DNA from 2 places in the Rheinheimera gaetbuli genome. Region 1 is predicted to be linked to the other one. Evidence: riboswitches for the same ligand, from Rfam matches in the RefSeq annotation. Region 1 holds a riboswitch; the other holds the start of a gene.
The links. Region 1 has a riboswitch for thiamine pyrophosphate ahead of ACYVIC_RS08750 (TonB-dependent receptor). Riboswitches for the same ligand answer to the same signal wherever they lie in the genome.
Positions count from the first base shown of each region.

Region 1 (10,460 bases):
CGGTATTGGCATTTTGCTCGGCATTTTGCCACACCTTACCGGCGTCGATATAGCTGGCAAAGGCGACATCAAGCAGTTGCCACAGCGACCAGTCGGTATAACGGCGGTACTCTGCGGTAACTAAAGCTCTGGCTTCACCACTGCGAAAGTAGCTGGGATAGGCGCGTAACTGATCGTCCCCGCCTATGTATATTGGTTCATCGCGAAATAACTTCTGGCCTTTATCCAGCGTAAGCTTGCCTATAACACTCTGGTATTCATCTAACTGTTTTATCAGTTGCCAGTGCGAGCTAAGCAGGTATTGCGGTTGGTTAAACTGACGCTGCAACCAGCTTAGATCTGATAGCAGGTAAAGATCGGCGGCCAGCTGCCAGTTTTTTGCTGCGCTTACTTGCCAGAATAACGCATCTTCGTCTGCGCCCAAGCTTTTGCTGTATTTGCCCAGCCGGGTATTAAGTTGCCAGCCAAAATTAAAGTCTTCAGTGCGGTTGAACGAATTGATATTAAACAGTTTTTTGTAATCTGCCTGAATGGCTTCGTATTCCAGCCAGATCCTGGCTAAATTGCGGTCAGGTGGAATGCCGAAAAAGGTACTCTCAGTAGTATAAAACTTAACATTTTCAAGTTCAGCTGCAAACTTAAGCCGGTGTATGTTGTGGCTGTCAGGGTGCAAGCGGTAGCCAAACTCTGCTTTAGCGTGGTTGCGCTGACGCTGAAAGCTGTTGTATTCATCACCGGCGTCGTATTCATAGATATCTTCTGCCGTGCGGTCTATTTCGAGCCCCAGTGCCCAGGGCGATGACAAGCGATAAAACGGCCGGTTAACGCTAAGCTGATAATTATTACCATCACTGTTTTTACTATAGGCAACAGTGCTGTTCCAGAAACTGCCAAACATATTGGGTGAATAAAATATAAAACCAATGCCGGTACGTTCACTGTCGTTTTTGTATTCCAGGTTAAGTCTGTTGCCACTGCCCAGCAGATTGTCCTCTTCAACGCCGATAGCGCTTTTAGTGCGGCCACCCTCGCTGGAAAAATCAAGCGTTGGTAGTAAAGACCAGTTATCCCAGGTACTTACGTTAACAATAACACTGTTGTCGCTGGCGCAATAATGGCTAATGTTAACCTCTGCTTCGCGGATATATCTTCTGCTACGCAGTAAACGCTCTGTTTCGGCTAGCACGTCAATACGCAGCGGATCACCGGCTTTAAATAGCAAATCATCAACCAGCACCGAATCCTGTGTTACGGTGTGGGTGTAGTTAGCAAATTCATGCAGCCAAAATGATGCTTTGTCAGTTAAATCGAAGACATTGTTAGCGCTAAAGCTGATGCTACGGATAGAGATGCCATCATCGCTGGTAAGAAACTGATTTTCAGCCACAGGTTGGCAGTCAGCATAAACCCGTACGGTAAACAACAAAAACAGGCTTATACTAAACTTCATCTTCATTAACGGCTCCAGCTGCAGCTATGTTTCGAGTTTAGATCAGCTTGCTTAAAGTTGCCTTAACCCGAGCTGAGTATATTACCCGGCTGCGATATTCAGTTGAGATTAACCGCTATGCTTTATAAAATAGCAATCATTTTTTGCTTATTCAGCAATACGTTAATTACTGCTAAGGGATTTATGCTATGGAACTACCCACGCTAATTGCTACCCTGCGCAGTGCTCTGGAATCTAACACAGTACCCCAATTGCGTGAACAATTGGACGATGTGCATCCGGCCGACGTTGCCAGTGCACTGATTGAGTTTGCGCCGAATGATTTATGGACGCTGCTAACCGTATTGCCCCGGGCAGAGCAGGCCGAAGTGTTTGGTTATTTACCGGCAGAACATCAGGTTAACTTATCTATTAGTATTAGCCGGCGCAAACTGGCGCCGATTATCCGTCAGATGTCTTCAGACGAGCGCGCCGATTTATTTAACCGCTTAAGCGATGAGCAACGTGAAAGCCTGTTACCGGCCCTGGCACAGGCCGAACGTGAGGACTTACTGCGGCTAACCTCCCATGAAGAGGGAACTGCTGGCGCTATTATGACGTCTGATTACGCCATTCTGGCGCAGCAGCTCAGTGTAGGTCAGGCGCTGGATTCGTTGCGCCGCGAAGCTCCGGATAAAGAAACCATTTACTCCGCCTATGTGGTGGATGCCAGCCGTAAGCTGACCGGTGTAGTAACACTACGCGACCTTATTTTGGCGCCACTACAGATGCCAATAGAAGAGCTGATTAACCACGACCCTATTTACGCCAGCGTGGGCATGCCACAGGAAGACGTCGCTGCGCTTATCGCCAAGTACGACTTACTGGCGCTGCCCATTGTAAACAGTGAACACCAGATGGTAGGTATTGTCACCTACGATGATGCCATGGATGTTGTTGCCGCTGAAGCCACTGAAGATTTCCACAAAACGGCGACGATAGGCAAACTGGAAACCAGCGTTAAAGATGCCAGCATTGGCTTGTTGTACCGCAAACGCGTGCTATGGCTGGTTATTCTGGTATTTGGCAATATTTTTTCCGGTGCCGGCATTGCGCACTTTGAAGGCACTATTTCCAGCCATATAGCGTTGCTGTTTTTTCTGCCATTGTTAATTGGCAGCAGCGGCAATGCCGGAGCACAGTCAGGTACTCTGATGGTGCGCGCTTTGGCCACGGGGGAAATTAAGTTACGCGACTGGGGCTACTTGCTGGGCAAGGAATGTTTAGTCGCTGGCTTATTGGGCTTAACGATGGCAGCGGCGGTAGTGGGTTTAGGCTGGTGGCGCGGCGGTTATGATATTGCCGTAGTCGTGGCGGCTACTATGATGCTGGTGGTACTGGCCGGTAGCTTAATTGGCTTATCACTGCCGTTTTTACTCAGCCGCTTTAAGCTGGACCCTGCCACCGCCAGCGGCCCGCTGATTACCTCTATTGCCGACGTCGCTGGCGTAGTGTTGTATTTCTCTATTGCGACCTGGTATTTGGGGTTGTCTTAGCGCCGCATGGCAAGACCGGGGCTAAGCTGGCAAGTGGTTGGCATCAAGTATAGCTGGCGATGGTGGTTGTGCAGTGTTATTGCTGCTGATGTAAAAGTGCTGGCAGGTCTTGTTCTGGTATGGCGGGTGACCAGTAAAACCCCTGACCATCGTCACAGCCCAGCGAAATCAGTTTTTGTAACGTCGCTTCATCTTCTATGCCTTCGGCAACGGTTTTCAGCCCCAGGCTGGCTGCCATGTTTATAATGGCTTGCACCAGAGGTTCGTCGCGTGCAGATAAACACAGCGAGCTGATAAATGAGCGGTCAATTTTTAGCGTGGTGGCGTTAAAGCTGCGCAGATAGCCGAGGTTAGAATAACCGGTGCCAAAATCATCGATAGCAAAGGTTACCCCCAATTTACTTAAGCTGTTCAGTTGCTGCTGAATAAAGTCGGTGTCACCAATTAGCAAGGATTCTGTCAGCTCCAGCTCCAGCGCTGAGGCGGGCAGACGCGCCGCCAGTAAGGCCTGCTGCACCAGTAATTCTAAGTTGTCGCTTTTAAATTGCACATAAGACAAATTGACGGCGACACGCAGCGTGCTAAACCCCTGAGCTCTAAGCCGTGCACAGGCTTTGCAGGCTTCTTGCAGTACCCAATTACCCAACTCTGCAATCAGGCCGCATTGCTCGGCCAGCGGAATAAAATCGGCCGGGCTTATCATACTGCCATCATGTTGCGGCCAGCGTAGCAGCGCCTCGACAGAATGAATATGACCGCTTTGCAGCGCTACTTTGGGTTGATAGTACAGGGTAAACTCTTGTTGTCGTATGGCCTGACGTAGCCGCTGCAGCAAATTAAACTTATCAATATTGTCCTGATCCAACTTGTCGTCATAGTAACGAAAGGTGTTGCGGCCATCGCCTTTTGCTTTATACATCGCTAAGTCGGCTTTGCGGCAAAGTACATTAAACTCAGTACCATCGGTTGGCGCTACCGCTATGCCAATAGAGCCTGATACCACCACATTGGTTTGCATAACATTAAACGGTAAGGTTGCCGCTTCAATCAGGCGGGCAGCCATAGCACTGACGGGTTGCCTGTCGGCATCGCTGGGGATTAAAAACAAAAACTCGTCACCGCCAAAACGGATAACCTGCTGTGGTGGCGTCAGTTGAGCAAGCAAACGCTGCGCGAGCTCGCGCAGCAGAATATCGCCGGCCGAGTGGCCCAGGGAGTCATTTACCGGCTTAAAATTATCCAGATCAAGAAACAAAATGGCCAGTTGCTGCTTGTGCTCCCGGCAGTAGTGTAATTGCTGGTTATACAGCTGTTCACCCAGAATGCGGTTGGGTAAATCGGTTAATGGATCATGATGTGCCAGCCGTTCAATTTCCTGCCGGCTGGCTTTAACTTTGTTGTTCTCTGCCTGTAACGATTGCATTAACAGGCGCATATCCCGCACCATTAGGTAGACGCTAAAACCGGTCACCAGCAAGATAACGGCGACAAACACCAGATGCTGCCAGGTAAGTGACGGAATAACCGGCTGCAGGTAGCCTGATAGTGTGAGCCAGGTTAGCAAGGTACAAAACGACAGCACAAAAACCAGCAATGAATAAAACAAACCTACACTGCCCAGCATGGCGGCATAGACGAGTAAGCCGGGATAGCCCAGTAATGCCAGGTCGCGCAAGCCGCCCGAGTTAAAAGCCAATGCAGATAACATTAGTGCCATAGACCAGAGCAATATATAGGCAGATAACAGTGCCCGGTGTTTTAAAGCGCACAAACCTGCAATAAACAGTGCAACACAACCTAAAAAAATTAATAGTTTAGTGGTGCCGCTAGCCACCACCATGGCCAGAATAAGGCCAAATAAGGTAAAGCCGGTTATTTGCAGCAGGCGCCGCAGCCGAAAATGCGAAAATTGTTGTTGGTAATCCTGAGTGTCCAGATCGGAAAAATACTTTTCCAGCATACTGCCTGCTGCCATTGCTATACCGCTACGTCTGATTAACTGTAGCGGCAAATGTTAAAAACTCCAGTACCGTCTTAGGCTTACTAGCGGTAAATTGCCGTGAAAAAGCAAAGTGCCAATAGCAGCAGATGGGTGAGGGCAACAGTCGGTTTTAACGTCTGACGCAGATAATCGCTGGCCAGCGCCAGGCTACCACCACGGTTTTGCTGCCATTGGCTGTGCCATTGCATACCAGCATCTGCATGTTGTGCCAGCGCCTGCTCCAGCTGCAATAAACGTATGGCCGTGCGGTGCTGTACCGTGCGTAACATGGCTTCATGCAGCCAAAACAACGCAATGCTTGCCAATTGCAGGTTTAGGCTACTGCCGGTGTGTAACAGGTACAAACACGCCGTAATGGTTATTAGCTTTAGCCACAGTGCTTGAGTGTCATATTGGCTGAAACTGCGCTGCAAGCTCAGCCATTCTGCTTCGGTTTTATTGCTCATGTTTGCTTCCTTGGCGTAATGTTGTGCATGTTTATTTTTGCGCCGGTTCAATATGCAATACAAGTTCTACACCAAGTTGTTGTACCGCCAGCTCGGCTTCATCTGCCAGTTGGTGTGCCTGCTGCACGCTCCACAGGGCAGGCACCTGCATCTTGGCCTCGGCAAATTTGAGTGTGGCAGCCGCGCGGGTGCGCAGATCAGTAAACTGTACTGCGTCACTGCTAAAGTTGTTCAGAGTTTGCTCTATCTGCGCCAGGGTCGAGTCAGGCAAGGCTTTATCCATTAGCCCGTTTACTGCGCGATACAATATACCGGCGCCTTCGTGCAGGATATGCATAGCCACGGCAATGGCAACGACAGGGTCTAACCAGCTGTAACCGCTGTAAGCTGCCAATGCTACGCCCATTACCACGCCGAATGTGGTCCAGACGTCAGTGAGCAAGTGTTTGCCATCGCCCTCCAGCGCCGGAGAACTGTGTTGTTTGGCACCGCGCAGCAGTAGCAGAGCTATCGCCAGATTAATCACACTGGCGAACACGGTCAGTGCGGTACCCATACCCAGCGTAGCAATAGGTTGTGGGTTAATTAAGCGCTCTGTTGCAGTGATAAAAATAGCAATGGCAGCGATAAAAATCAGCCCACCCTCAAAGGCGGCGGATAAATACTCGGCCTTGCTATGTCCATAAGGATGGCCGTCGTCAGCTGGGCGGCGAGCCAGGCTAACCATCAACAGCGCAAAGCCGGCACCGGCAACGTTGACCAGCGATTCTATAGCATCAGACAAAAAGCCGACAGAACCCGTCAGATACCAGGCCAGGGTTTTTAGCGCCATAGTGGCAAAAGCTGCCACTAAAGACAGCAACAATAATTGTCGCGGCCGCAGCGATAACATGGTATTTCCCGTAACCTCAGCAAGTTATAGCAGTGTAGAGTAGCCTGCGGTTAAAGTCATCTGTGACCTGACAAACAACGAAGTACTTTGGTAGCACAGCGCATACTGTGACGAATCAACGTTGTTTGTCACAATTATGTCATTTAACCTGATTAGACTGCCGCAGATGTTATCTGCAAACTTGGGCTTACTATGCTGTCAAAGTTAAAAATTTCCAGCCGGGTGTTATTACTGGGCGTGTTGCCATTATTTATCTTGTTGCTGGTGATACTGGCTGCGTTTTGGTCGGCACAGCAAAAAGATAAGCTGTTTAATCAGCTGTATGATAACCACTTGGCCATCTTGTCGGATGTTATGGCGGTGCAGCAAGTTTTGCAGCAAAGTGCACTGCAGGATATTCGTAAATACCGTACCGGCTGGGCCTCTGCCGAGGCTACTGAGCAAGCAATAAAACAGCATATACTGCAAGCGCAGCAGCATTGGCAGGCTTTTGGCAAAAGCCGGCCGGTGCAAGACAGTGCTGAGTTTTATGCCGAGCTGGACCAGAGTTTTGATAAGGCGATAAAGCACTATCAGGAGTGGATAAGTTATGCCGGCAGCGACGCTTTGTTAGTGCGTATTCTGAATGAATCAACCGTTAATAACGAAATTGAATTGCGCATTACCGGCTTTACCAAGCTGGCAGAGGCATTTATTCAGCAACAAATTGCTGCTGCCGCTACGGTAAGAGATTCTGCCGAGCACTTTACCACTCAGTTAATACAGGCTTATATCTCTGGTGCAGGCCTACTAGTGCTGTTGATTAGCGGCTTAATTTGGGCGGTGCAGCGCTCGGTATGCCGGCCACTGTGGGCGCTGCGCGATATGTTGAAGCTGGTGCAGCAAAGCTCAGATTTAACCTTAAGAGCCAATGATCTTGGTGCAGATGAAGTGGCCGATGCCGCAAGGGCGCTGAATCAGATGATCAATCATTTTGAACAATTAGTAGTAAAACTGGGCCACAGTTCAACGGTATTGGGTGAGAAGGCGGCATTGGTGTTTCAAAGCAGCGATAACGTTAGCCAAAGTGCCGGGCGTCAGGCCGGGCAGGCCAGCCAGTTAGCTACTGCTGTTGAGCAAATGAGCGTCAGTGTGCAGGACGTTGCTGTGAATGCAAGAGGTGCGGCTGATGCTGCGCAACAAGCAAAGTCGCTATGTGCGTCAGGGCAGGGTGTCGCCACTGCAAGTGCTGCCGGAATCACTGAATTGGCGCGACAGCTTGAGCATAGTGCGCAGGTGGTACGCCAGCTGCAGCAAGAGTCGGGCCAGATCTCCGGTGTGGTAGACGTGATACGTAAGATTTCAGAGCAAACTAATTTACTGGCGCTAAATGCTGCTATTGAGGCTGCGCGTGCCGGTGAGGCCGGGCGGGGTTTTTCGGTAGTGGCAGACGAGGTACGCACGCTGTCGGCCAATACCCAGCAAGCGACAGAGTCAATAAACAACATGGTTAGTCAGTTACAGCAGCAGGCCGCCAGTGCAGTAGAAGCAATGCAGCGGGCTTACAAGGATGCGGATAGCAACGTGCAATTAGCGCAAGACGCAGGTGCTCGTTTTACCGCGCTGGCAGGCGCAGTGGAAAAAATTACTGATGCCAATTTAACCATTTGCTCGGCAACGGAGCAGCAGCAGGTTGTTTCGGCAGACATCGCACAAAATATTCATCTGCTAAACGGCGATATAGTGCAGCTAAGTGATGGTGCAGCCCGTGCTGCTGATGCCAGTGAGCAGTTAAACCAACTGGCAACGCAATTAACAGAAGATTGGCAAGTGTTCACTACCGGAGTCCGTTAAACTTAAGTTGCTATGCAGGCTCAATAAACCGCCTAAATCTGGCTGCCGGTTTGCCTCAGGCTGGCAGCATAAATCAGCCCCTGGCTTACCAATTCAGAAAACACAATTGCTGCTGCACAACGCGTTGGTGATGGAATAAACACCAGCCGACACGCGAATACAGTATAACTCCGCTACAACTATAGGTGTTTAGCCGTCTTTTGCACGTTGCATGCGCAAATAAAAGGCTTTACACTTGCCGCGCAACCAAGGGGTGCAATAGCTGAGATGCCGTAAGGCGAACCCTTATAACCTGATCCGGATTATACCGGCGGAGGGATGGTGCTAACTCCTCAAGCTGGTGTGATCTCTGTAGTTACTGGAGATTCATACAAAAATGCGTTTTTTCCCGTCTTTAGTTGCTGTTGCAGTATGTAGCAGTTTTTCTGTGCTGGCTTTGGAAGCTGAAACTGTTGTTGAACGCATCAGCGTGCAGGGCGATTTTCGCCAGCAGTCGGTACAACAGGTTGCCGGCAGCGTGGCTATTATCAGTGAGCAGGACGCCAAGCGCACTTCTGCGCAACATTTAGATGATGTGCTACAGCAGCTCGCTGGTGTTAATTTTAGCGCCGGTGCATCGCGCGGCCGCTATATTCAAATCCGTGGTATTGGTGAGCGCAGCGAATTTGTCGATACCATTAACCCGTCGGTGGGTATTTTAATAGATGGTATTGATTACTCCGGCCTGGGCATAAGCGGCATTAGCGATTTAGCGCAGCTTGAGGTATTTCGCGGCCCACAAGCTAACCGCTTTGGTGCCAATGCCTTAGCTGGCATGCTAAATTTAACCACTAAAGGCCCAACACCTACACCCGAAGCCCGCATTAGCGGCACCCTGGCCAATTATGACAGTTACCAGCTAGCCGGCCAGTTTAGTAATGCTATTAGCGATCAGTTGGCTTACAGCATGGCGCTTGAGCATCAGCGTTCAGACGGCTTTATCGAAAATGCCTTTTTAAACCGTGATGACACTAACAATATCGACGAATTTACCGGCCGGTTTAAACTGCAGTACCAACCATCAGCAGCCTTATCTTTGCAACTGATCAGCCATTTTGTTGAGCAAAAAAATGGTTATGATGCCTTTTCGCTGGACCGCAACCGCACCACGTTATCGGACCAACCCGGTCAGGATAACATACAAAGCAAAGCAGTTGCGTTAGCGGCAGACTACAGCGATTTGCCGTTTGCTACGGTATCAGCACAGCTGAGCTGGCTGGCGGCTGATAGCGACTATGGTTTTGATGAAGACTGGAGTTATGTTGGCATTCACCCGGATGAATATTCTACTACCGACCGCTATCTGCGTGAGCGTGACCAGCTAACGCTGGACTACCGCTTTACGTCTACGCCAGAGGGTAAGCTGGGTAACAGCGACTGGGTATTGGGGTTGTATGCTGCCAATAAAGGCTTTGAGTTAACCCGTCAGTTCTGGAATTGGGATCTATGGCAGGCCGATAGCTTTGCCAGTAGCTTAAATCGTGTTAACGCCGCCGTTTACGGCGAGCTGACTACACCGCTAAATGACAGTTGGAGCCTGGTGTCTGGCCTGCGTCTGGAGCGCTATGATGATGAATACACCGACAGCAGCGGCAATAGCATTAAAAACCACGACACGATGTGGGGCGCGAATGTCAGCCTGAATTATCAGGTTAATTCGCAGGCACTGGTATACCTGCTGGCTGCCCGCGGTTACAAAGCCGGTGGCGTTAATGGTGATGCACTGGCCAAAGCTGCCGATGGCAACTTAAGCGAATTAAACAGCAAGGCCAGCTTTAAGCCAGAAACCCTGTATAACGCCGAATTTGGTGTGAAGGGCAGTGCGTTGGATCAAAGCATAACTGCGCGGGTGGCGGCATTTTATATGTGGCGTGACGATATGCAGGTAAAAGGCTGGCTAAACCCGGATAGCGGCCCGCAATTTGCTGGTTTTATCGATAACGCCGGCAGTGGTCGCAACTATGGTATTGAAATGGAAAACCGCCTGCAACTGCACCCGCAACTGGCTGTGTTTTTATCTGCCAGCTGGATCAAAACCAAACTGGGTAACTATATTACCCTCGATGGTGACAACTTCAGTGGCCGCGAGCAGGCGCAAGCGCCACGTTTCCAGTACAGTGTGGCCGCCGACTGGTATATCACAGACAGCCTGACATTTAATGTAAGCCTGCAGGGTAAAGATGAATTTTATTTTTCTGATGGCCACAACGCCAGATCTCAGCGCTACGAGCTACTGGGTGCCCGTCTTAACTATCAGTTGAGC
Region 1 is NZ_BAAGTL010000008.1:395,762-406,221, forward strand. It holds gene ACYVIC_RS08720 (BamA/TamA family outer membrane protein) at 1-1,456, opposite strand, end outside; gene mgtE (magnesium transporter) at 1,639-2,985, shown strand; gene ACYVIC_RS08730 (putative bifunctional diguanylate cyclase/phosphodiesterase) at 3,062-4,960, opposite strand; gene ACYVIC_RS08735 (hypothetical protein) at 5,029-5,433, opposite strand; gene ACYVIC_RS08740 (cation diffusion facilitator family transporter) at 5,465-6,325, opposite strand; gene ACYVIC_RS08745 (methyl-accepting chemotaxis protein) at 6,518-8,158, shown strand; TPP riboswitch at 8,398-8,494, shown strand; gene ACYVIC_RS08750 (TonB-dependent receptor) at 8,535-10,460, shown strand, end outside.

Region 2 (10,460 bases), on a different contig from region 1:
AGCCGCATCGAGCAAAATTTGGGCCCGCACATCGAGCAGAATTGTTCGCTGTCGGCACCTTCATGGCTTAGCGTTTCATCGTGATAGGCTTTGGCAGTAAACGGGTCCAGCGCCAGATTGTACTGATCTTGCCAGCGAAATTCGTAACGCGCCTTGGATAGGGCATTGTCTCTAAGCTGCGCGGCCGGATGGCCCTTAGCCAGGTCTGCGGCATGGGCGGCAATTTTGTAGGCAATCAGGCCTTGCTTTACATCTTCTTTATTTGGCAGGCCTAAATGCTCTTTCGGCGTGACATAACACAGCATGGCGCAGCCAAACCAGCCAATCATCGCTGCACCGATGCCGGAGGTAATGTGATCGTAACCCGGTGCAATATCGGTTGTCAGCGGGCCCAAAGTGTAAAATGGTGCTTCATGACAATGCTTTAGCTGCTCGGTCATATTTTGCTGAATAAGCTGCATCGGCACATGACCCGGGCCTTCAATCATTACCTGTACATCATAGCGCCAGGCAATTTTGGTTAGCTCGCCTAAAGTACGCAGTTCGGCAAATTGCGCTTCATCGTTAGCATCGGCAATGCTACCCGGGCGCAGGCCGTCACCCAGTGACAGCGAAATATCATAGGCCGCACAGAGCTGGCAAATTTGTTCAAAGTGCTGATATAAAAAACTTTCCTCGTTATACAGCCTGGTCCACTGCGCCATAATAGCGCCGCCACGTGAGACGATACCGGTAACCCGATTGGCGGTTAGTGCGACATAGTCCTTTAGTACCCCGGCATGAATAGTAAAGTAATCGACGCCTTGTTCGGCTTGTTCAACTAAGGTGTCGTAAAAAACTTGCCAGTTCAGCCGGCTAACATCACCGTTTACTTTCTCCAGTGCCTGATAAATCGGTACTGTGCCAATCGGCACCGGGCTGTTGCGTAAGATCCAATCGCGGGTTTGATGAATACGCCGGCCGGTGGACAAGTCCATTACCGTATCGGCGCCCCAGCGCGTGGCCCACACCAGCTTTTCTACTTCCTCTTCAATACTGGAGCTGACTGACGAGTTGCCAATGTTGGCATTGACCTTAACTTTAAAGTTGCGGCCGATAATCATCGGCTCTGCTTCCGGGTGATTAATGTTGGCCGGAATAATGGCGCGGCCGGCCGCGACTTCCTGGCGCACAAACTCCGCAGTGATTTGCCTGGGTATAGCAGCACCGAAACTTTCGCCCTGATGGTTTCTGATACCATCATCAGTGGCGGCCATGTTTTCCCTCAGCGCAATAAAATGCATCTCCGGCGTAATAATACCGGCGCGGGCATAATGCAGCTGGGTTACGCTTTTACCGGGCTTAGCTTTGAGCGGCTGATGCTCAAATTCGGTGATTTGTTCATCCAGCGCAATATCAGCAAAGGGTAACTCAGGCGAGGGCGTTACATCGCCACGGGCTTTAATCCAGTTCAGCCGCAACTTTGGTAAGCCTTTTAGCACATCTAACTGCTGCGCCGGGTCGCCGTATGGGCCTGAAGTGTCATACACCGGCAAACTGGGGTTAGCTTGCTCGCTGCCGTCAGCCATACGGCTGGGGCTAAGATGTATATCCCGCACCGGTACTTGCACGTCGCTGTGTTCACACAACAGATAACGGCGGCTGGAACCCGGAAAGGTTTCGCCTTGCAGCGCCTGAATATAGGCACGGGCATGGGCGCGTAAATCACGTTTTGACAAAGGTGTAGCAGACATAGCAAGCTCCGGTTAACAAGTTGAGGTTGCTTGTCCGGAGTGGGGGCAGGTGATAACGCCGAGCCAGTCCGCCGGGCGGATTTGGCTTGGGTTAAATGCTGTAGTTCCCCTTGTTTCCCTTCGCAGGTATTAGCCTGATCAGGTTCAACGGATCCCGTTTTCACGGTCTCAGCCCGCTGCAAACAGCTGGGCACTCCGACAAGATGGTGCTAAGTATTCACTTATTGCTAACGAAATTCAAGATCTGAATGCAACCGGTTTTATTATAAACTCTGAATATACACATACAGCGACTTCAGAACTTTCATCTTATGTTCGTCACTGGCATGCTCATGCGCCAGATTCTCCAGCGCCAGGCTGAAATCTTCCATCGTCAGGTTGGGGTTATCCAGGCCGTGCATTAGCTTATCAGTGCGGTAGCGCTGCCACTTTTGCTGTTCGCTGTCGGTCAGGCTGTAGGGGTAATTACGGGCCCGGTATAAAAACAGCAGGCTGTTTAAGCGCTCGTCACTAAATACCGGTGCATCTACCGCTAGTTGCTCCGGCGAAAGCTGATGCAGTTGCTGCATTTTTTGCTTATCGCCGTCACTGATAAAGCCATTATACAGCTGATAATCCGGGTTGGTTTCAGCAGGGAACTCATTCAATTGCTGATACAGTGCTATAGCTTTAGCTTGCGTATCGCGGTGGTGGCGCAGAAAGTCGAGGTGCTTAAGGCATTGTGTGCGGTCAATGCTAAATTCTGCAGCCCGCTCTTCGCTTAACGTTTTTGCCGGTGCCAGCACCGGGCATTTATTTAAATGGATCAGCTTTAAGCCCAAGCGCTGTTCGCCATCGGCTAAATCGGCAGTTTTGGTGTACAGTTTTTGCTGTAAGGTAGCGATATCGTCTTCCAGCAGTGGCGTCGGATCAGCTTGTAAGTTATAGCAAATTACCGCGTTTTTATTAGTTGGGTGAAATGCCAGCGGTACTATCCAGCTAACGCAGCCCTGCGAGGCAGGAAACTTTGACGATACGTGCACCAGCGGTGTCATACCGGCAACGTCAATCAGCTCAGCCACCTTGGCTTTTTTACGCAGTTCAAATAAGTAACTAAACAGCTTTGGTTGCTTTTGTTTAATGAGCTTGGCCATGGCAATAGTGGCGTAGACATCAGATAAGGCATCGTGAGCGTTTTCATGTGCTAAGCCATTTGCCTTGGTGAGTTGCTCCAGTTTAAATATCGGGCTGCCATCTTCACGCAATGGCCAGGTAATGCCTTCGGGGCGCAAGGCGTAGCAGGCGCGTACCATATCAATTAAGTCCCAGCGGCTGTTACCGTTTTGCCATTCGCGACCATAGGGCTCATAAAAATTGCGGTACAGGCTGTAGCGGGTGACTTCATCGTCAAAGCGCAGGTTGTTATAGCCCAGTACACAGCTGTTGGGCATACTGAATTGCTGCAAAATTCGCTGCATAAAGTCAGTTTCGTTCAGGCCTTTTTTGTTGCACAGCTGTGGTGTTAAGCCGGTGATCAGGGCGGCTTGAGGATGCGGCAGATAATCATCGGCTAGCTGGCAATACCAGACATCGGGCTCGCCGATAATATTAAGGTCTAAGTCGGTGCGAATACCGGCAAATTGCGCCGGGCGGTCACGCTTGGGATCCGCGCCCCAGGTTTCATAGTCGTGAAAGTAAAAACTGCTTTGTGCTGTCGTCACAATAGCTTATCCAAATTTGGTGTATAGCAACATATCGCCAGTTTAGCAGCTGCAGCGCTTGGGATACATGGTTTTACCGCAGTAAAATTACCGACTACCGGCTTGCAGACATTGTTGTAGCAACATAGTGAGCGGTTCTGTATTACTGTTCTTTGGATAGGCCAGACCTATAGTGCGTTCTAATTTAAGTTCATTCACCGGGCGCAGAACAACGTCATTCCGTTGTTGCATATTGTCAAAATCTGGCACCAGTGCACAGCCAACACCGGCAGACACCAGCCCTAATGCATATTCGATAGTTTGAATATCAGCGCGTAAGTCGGGTTTAATGCCGCGGCGTACCAGTTCAGGGTATAACGCATTCCACGCATCACAGGGGGTGCGTTTAATCAGTGGTAAATTTTCAAAGTCAGTTAGCACAACATTTTCCTGCAGCATTAATGTTGAGCCCGGTGGTATCGCGAGTAAATAATTATCCTGCCATATTGGCTGAAACGCTTCGCCGGCTTTTAACAGCTGAGGCGTTATTATACGGGCATCGCACTGTTCATCCGGTTCAACCAAATGCAGTTCCAGCCCGGGCAGGCTGTTACTAAACTCGCGCAGTAACTGGCTCATGCGTTCAACGCCTAAAGCCCGAATTAGCCCCAGGCGGAATTTTACCCGCGCCACCGGTTGGCTAAACGAGGCTTTAAGTGACTGTAATTGCGCCAACAGGCGGCCGGCATGGCCGTAAAGTTTGTCGCCATCCTCCGTTGGGGTTACGCCTTTTGGCAGACGGGTAAATAAACTGACGCCCAGCTCCTGTTCTAACTGGCGCAACGCAGATGATAGCGATGGCTGTGCCACACAGCACTGGCGCGCCGCCGCGCTGACACTGCCTTGCTCGTATACGGCAACAAAGTAATTTAGTTGGCGAATATCCATAGCTATAAACTATACCTGATACAGAATTATTATATTTTAACTGTACATTAAAGCAGGCTAATCTGGCGATAACTAAAAATATTTGGCTGGTTTTATTGAGGAATTTGCTATGGCACGTGCACATTTTGATTGGCAGGACCCGTTTGCATTCAGCAACATGTTAACCGAAGAGGAGCGGATGATCCGCGACACGGCGCAGCAGTATTGTCAGGAAAAACTGCTGCCGCGGGTGTTAATGGCGAACCGCGAAGAGCATTTTCACCGTGAAATAATGACAGAACTTGGCGGGTTGGGCCTGCTGGGCGCAACCTTACCGGAAAAGTATGGCTGCTCTGCTGTTAACTACGTTTGTTATGGCCTGATAGCTCGTGAGGTAGAACGGGTAGATAGCGGTTATCGCAGCGCGATGAGCGTGCAATCCTCGCTGGTGATGCATCCTATTCATGAATACGGCAGCGAAGCGCAGCGGCTGAAGTATTTGCCCAAACTGGCAACTGGCGAGTGGGTTGGCTGTTTTGGTTTAACCGAGCCGGATGCCGGTTCAGACCCTGCAGGGATGCGCACCACGGCGAAAAAGACCGCCGGCGGTTATCTGTTAAACGGCAGCAAAATGTGGATCACCAACTCGCCAATTGCTGATGTGTTTGTGGTGTGGGCCAAATTAGACGGTGACATCCGCGGCTTTGTGCTGGAAAAGGGCATGAAAGGCTTATCAGCACCCAAAATAGAGGGCAAGTTTTCTCTGCGGGCCTCTGTTACCGGCGAAATTGTGATGGATAACGTCGAAGTGGGCGAGGATGCGTTGTTGCCCAATGTCAGCGGTTTAAAAGGCCCGTTTGGCTGCTTAAATAAAGCTCGCTACGGCATCGCCTGGGGCGCGCTGGGTGCAGCGGAGTTTTGCTGGCATGCCGCCCGGCAGTACACTCTGGACCGCCACCAGTTTGGCCGGCCCTTGGCGGCAAACCAGCTGATCCAGAAAAAACTGGCCGATATGCAAACTGAGATCAGCATAGGTTTACTGTCTTGCTTACAAGCAGGCCGTTTGATGGATCAGAATTTGCTGGCGCCGGAAACTATTTCGTTAATTAAACGCAACTCCTGTGGCAAAGCGCTGGATATCGCCCGGGTTGCCCGCGATATGCATGGTGGCAACGGTATTGCTGACGAGTACCATGTTATCCGCCATGTGATGAACCTGGAAGCGGTAAACACCTACGAGGGTACACATGATGTGCATGCGCTGATTTTAGGCCGGGCACAAACCGGTTTACAGGCGTTTAGCGGCGTTTAAGCCAGGCAGTTGCAGCGGAGTAAGCCTTATGTCAGAAGCCGTACATCCCTGGGTTAATGAATACCGTGAGCGCTTAAAAAGCGGCAAACTACCGCCGCACAGCAGTAGTCATAGTATTGAATTCAGTACCTTATATCAGTTATGGCACAGCCAGTTATGCAGCCGTCTGCTGGATTTACAATCGCGTTTGCTGCAAGCCAAAGGCCAGAGTTTTTATACCATCGGTAGTGCCGGCCACGAGGGTAACGCGGCTGTCGCTGCTGCACTGAGGCTAACCGATCCGGCATTTTTGCATTACCGCAGCGGCGCGTTTTTTATAGAACGCAGCAAGCAGTTGCCCGGCAGCACACCGTTATACGATATGTTGCTGTCGTTTTGTGCCAGCAGTGACGACCCCATCTCCGGTGGCCGCCACAAGGTACTGGGCAGCCTGGCGCTGAATATTCCGCCGCAAACCAGCACCATAGCGTCACAGTTACCCAAAGCAGTGGGCGCGGCTTTTGCTGTCGACTTAAGCAAACGTCTTGGGGTCGGAGGCCAGTGGCCGCAGGATGCGATAGTGCTGTGCAGCTTTGGCGATGCCTCGGCCAATCATTCTACCGCTCAGGGCGCCATTAACTCGACCTGCTGGGCAGCGTACCAGCAGGTGCCGCTGCCGGTGCTGTTTGTCTGCGAAGACAATGGCTTGGGTATTTCTACCCCGACACCCAGCGGTTGGATAGAGCAGGATTTAGCCGACCGTCCGGCGCTAAAGTATTTTGCCGCCGACAGTCGCGATCTGGCGCAAACCTATCATATTGCCCGCCGTGCCGCTGATTACGTGCGCAGCAAACGTAAACCTGCTGTACTGCATTTATCTACCGTACGGCTGTTTGGCCATGCCGGCGCTGATGCGGAAGCGGCATATCGCACCAAAGCGCAAATTGAAGCCGAGTTGGAGCTGGACCCCTTGCTTAGCAGTACGGCCGCATTGCTTGCCAGTGGCGACATTACCGCAGAAAAGTTATTGGCGCAGTTCAATGCACTGGTTGCACAAATTGGCCGCGTAGCAGCCATTGCCAGTGACCAGCCTAAGCTAACCACTGCAGCGCAGGTTATGGCGTCTATCGCGCCGCAGCGTGCGGCCTTGCCGCTGCCAACGCTGCCCGATAGCACAGCACGGCAGCAATTGTTTGCTTTTGACCAGCATAATATGGGTAAGAAGCAGCACCTGGCAAAACTACTGAACTGGGCATTGCACGATGTGCTGGCGCAGTACAATAACACCGTTGTTTTCGGCGAAGATGTCGGCAAAAAAGGCGGCGTTTATGGTGTTACCCAACATTTGGTGCATGCCTTTGGCAGCAACCGGGTGATTAATACCTTGCTGGATGAGCAAAGCATACTGGGTATGGCGATTGGCCTGTCGCAGCAGGGTTTTATTTCAATACCGGAAATTCAGTTTCTGGCTTATGTGCACAATGCCGAAGATCAAATTCGCGGTGAAGCGGCCACCTTGCCGTTTTTCTCCAACGGCCAGTACCACAATGCGATGGTCATTCGCATCGCCGGTCTGGCCTACCAGCGCGGCTTTGGTGGGCATTTTCATAATGACAACTCCTTTGCGGTGTTTCGCGATATTCCGGGCATAATTTTATTTTGCCCGTCAAACGGCTATGACGCTGCCTTGTTGCTGCGTCAGGCGGTGCAACTGGCGCATCAGCAAAAGCGTTTGGTTATCTTCCTTGAGCCTATTGCGCTGTATATGACCCGCGATCTGGTCACTGCCGGCGATGGCTTGTGGCTAAGCGACTATCCGTTACCGGACACGCCATTGCCCGAGCTCGGTGCGCCCGCAGTATACGGCGATGGCGATGAACTGGCGATTATCAGCTACGGCAATGGTTATTACTTAAGCCGTCAGGCTGAACAAGAGCTGGCAGCACAAGGTTATCGTATTCGCGTACTGGATTTACGTACCCTGGTGCCACTGCATACTTCCCAGATTATTAACGCCTTAAAAGGCTGTCGTAAGGTACTGATTGTCGATGAATGCCGTCGGCGTGGTTCACTTAGTGAAGAGCTGTTTACTGCTTTGCATGAGGCTAAACCCGGCCATTTCAGCGTGCAGCGCTTATGTGCTGAAGATAGCTTTATCCCGCTGGGCGCTGCTGCATATGCGGTATTGCCATCAAAACAGCAGATAGTGCAACAAGCGTTAACGATGCTAAGCGTGAACACTGAACAGGTGATGTTATGAAAAAAACGGCATTGGTGGTTTGTCCGGGCCGCGGCACTTACAACAAAGCAGAGCTGGGCTATATCAGTAACAACTGTGCTGACAAGGCATTGCTGGCGCAGTTTGATGCGGTGCGCTCCGCTGCCGGTTTAACTACTGTAAGCGAGCTGGATCAACAGCCGGTATTTAGCCGCAGCACGCACTTGAAAGCCGAAAACGCCGCGGCGCTGATTTTTGCCGCCGGAGTAGCAGATTATCATAGCGTTAACTCCGAACAGTTTGAGGTGGTAGCCGTTACCGGCAATTCGATGGGCTGGTATACCGCGCTGGGCTGTGCCGGAGTGCTGGCGCCGGATAGCGGTATGCAGCTGGTCACTGATATGGCGCAATTAACTGCAGATGGCACAGGTGCGCAGTTTATTTACCCGGTTATTGATGATAACTGGCAAACAGATACGCAGCGCTGCGCTTTGGTGCAACAACAATTAGCACTGCATAAAGATCAGCTGTTTATGTCTATCGTTTATGGTGGCTATGCCGTGCTGGCAGGCAGCGAAGCGGCGGTCAAAGCGGCGATGGCAGCACTACCGCCCTGTGATGAACGTTTTCCGCTGTTACTGCCGGGCCACGCAGCATTTCATACCGGCTTTATGCAGGCGGCGTCAGATAAAGCATTGTCGCTTTGGCCGGCCGCGCGGTTTAACCAGCCGCAATTGCCGCTGATTGACGGCCGCGGCCAGATTTGGCCGAATTTTGGCAGTGATTTAGCCGCGTTGCAGCGTTATACACTGCAACATCAGGTATGTCACAGCTATGATTTTAGTAAAGCGCTGCAGGTCGCCGTAAAAGAATTTGCGCCTGAGCATATTATCCTACTTGGGCCTGGGGCTGGGTTAGGCGGTGCGGTGGCGCAAAGCCTAATTCAAATAGGCTGGCATGGGCTTAAATCAAAACAGGACTTTGTGGCAGCGCAGCAAAGCGCTGTGCCTTATTTGCTGAGTATGGCTATGCCAGAGCAACGGCAACTTGTCAGGCCTAGTTAACTCTGGCTAGTTGCAGCAAACTGGACAGTTTGCGCTGATATTGATCTTTATCCTCGCTTGACGGCGCAGTGCGCTTTGCCCGTTGCAGATAACGTTCAGCCTGCACATTGTCATTAAGTTGAAAATAGGCTTTGGCCAAGCCAAAGTAAGCTTCATGATTGTTTTTATCCAGGCGCACAGCATGCTGATATTGGGATATGGCTTCGTTAGCATCACTGCGTCTTAACGCTTCATTACCCAACATCAGATAATAGTATGGGTTATTCTTGCGTGCCTGATCCACATGCTGCATCAGTGCCGCAGCTTCGTCTTGTCGCTGTGACTTGCTATACAAATACGCCAGATTCGACATGGTATTAATTGAACTGGGATCCAGTTTTAAACTGTGTTTATAAACTTGTTCTGCTTGCTGCTCCAAGCCGTACCTTCGGTACAGTACCCCCAGATTAGCCCAGGTCACTGCAAAGTTCGGATCTATTTTAATGGCGGCCAGGTAGTATTGGTATGCCTGTGCGTCCTGAAAACGATTCAATTCCTCTGCCGCCTTGTTGTTGTAAAACATTGCGGTTACCCGCTGTCTGTTAAGTTGGGTGGTAGAGAAGCGTTGTTTTAGTATGGCGGGATCAAAATCTACAACGACATCGCGACCAAACAAGATTACGCCAGAATGATTTTCCGGTAAGGAGTTTTGTACGATACGTAAATTAACATGACCGTTTAGCCAGGTGGTGTTTTGCTCGCTGGTCCAGTATTCGGGAATGGCAACATCCTGAAACACGGCTTTTAACCCCACTTCCTTAGCCATGCTATATGCCAGTATCGACAGACTCAGACAGTTTGCTTTGCCAATAGCCAGCGTTTCGCTTGCTGTTTTCGTGGCGCTGTTGTCGTATATCAATTCATCATGAGCAAACGAGAATATGTACTTTAGCAGTACCTTAGAGCGTTCAGAAATGCCGTTGGTTGTATTCAGGATGCGTTGCAGTTCTGAAAGCACGTGCTTGGGCAGCGCATAAATTTGCTGTTCAGTTTCAACCTCGGATATGTCACCGGCAAAAGCTGAATTGGCGATTAGCAGAGACTGATAATCGTAGCTTAATTCTGATTTTGGTACAGACTGACAGGCGGTTAACGCCAAAAAGCTAATAAACAGGCTTATGTATGTTTTCATCGCTGAGCTCCACGACTGCGATAAGTTCACTATAGCGCAAACTCAGCAAACTATCTTTGTCCAGTAATAGCAAAATTATGGTTACAGAGAGGGAAGGCAAGTGACAAGCGGTTGTGATTTTTTAATAAATCAAGTACAAAGAAACATCAATCTGCACGGGAAATTACAATGAAAACACTATTATTATTCGCTGCTGTGCTACTTACTTTTTCTGCGGCTGCTGCCGCCAAAACTCCAATCGGCATTGTGCTGCACGGTGGCGCGGGTACTATTAGTAAAGACAGTATGACCGCAGCACAAGAGCAGGCTTACCATGCCATACTGACGCATGCGGTAAATCAGGGCTATAGCGTGCTGGAACGCGGTGGCAGCAGTTT
Region 2 is NZ_BAAGTL010000006.1:3,946-14,405, forward strand. It holds partial or broken gene thiC (phosphomethylpyrimidine synthase ThiC) at 1-1,733, opposite strand, end outside; TPP riboswitch at 1,831-1,941, opposite strand; gene sbcB (exodeoxyribonuclease I) at 1,997-3,433, opposite strand; gene ACYVIC_RS05025 (LysR family transcriptional regulator) at 3,521-4,360, opposite strand; gene ACYVIC_RS05030 (acyl-CoA dehydrogenase) at 4,470-5,651, shown strand; gene ACYVIC_RS05035 (dehydrogenase E1 component subunit alpha/beta) at 5,680-7,890, shown strand; gene ACYVIC_RS05040 (malonyl CoA-ACP transacylase) at 7,887-8,912, shown strand; gene ACYVIC_RS05045 (tetratricopeptide repeat protein) at 8,905-10,083, opposite strand; gene ACYVIC_RS05050 (isoaspartyl peptidase/L-asparaginase family protein) at 10,252-10,460, shown strand, end outside.
Region 2: another riboswitch for thiamine pyrophosphate. It lies ahead of thiC (phosphomethylpyrimidine synthase ThiC); the one in region 1 lies ahead of ACYVIC_RS08750 (TonB-dependent receptor).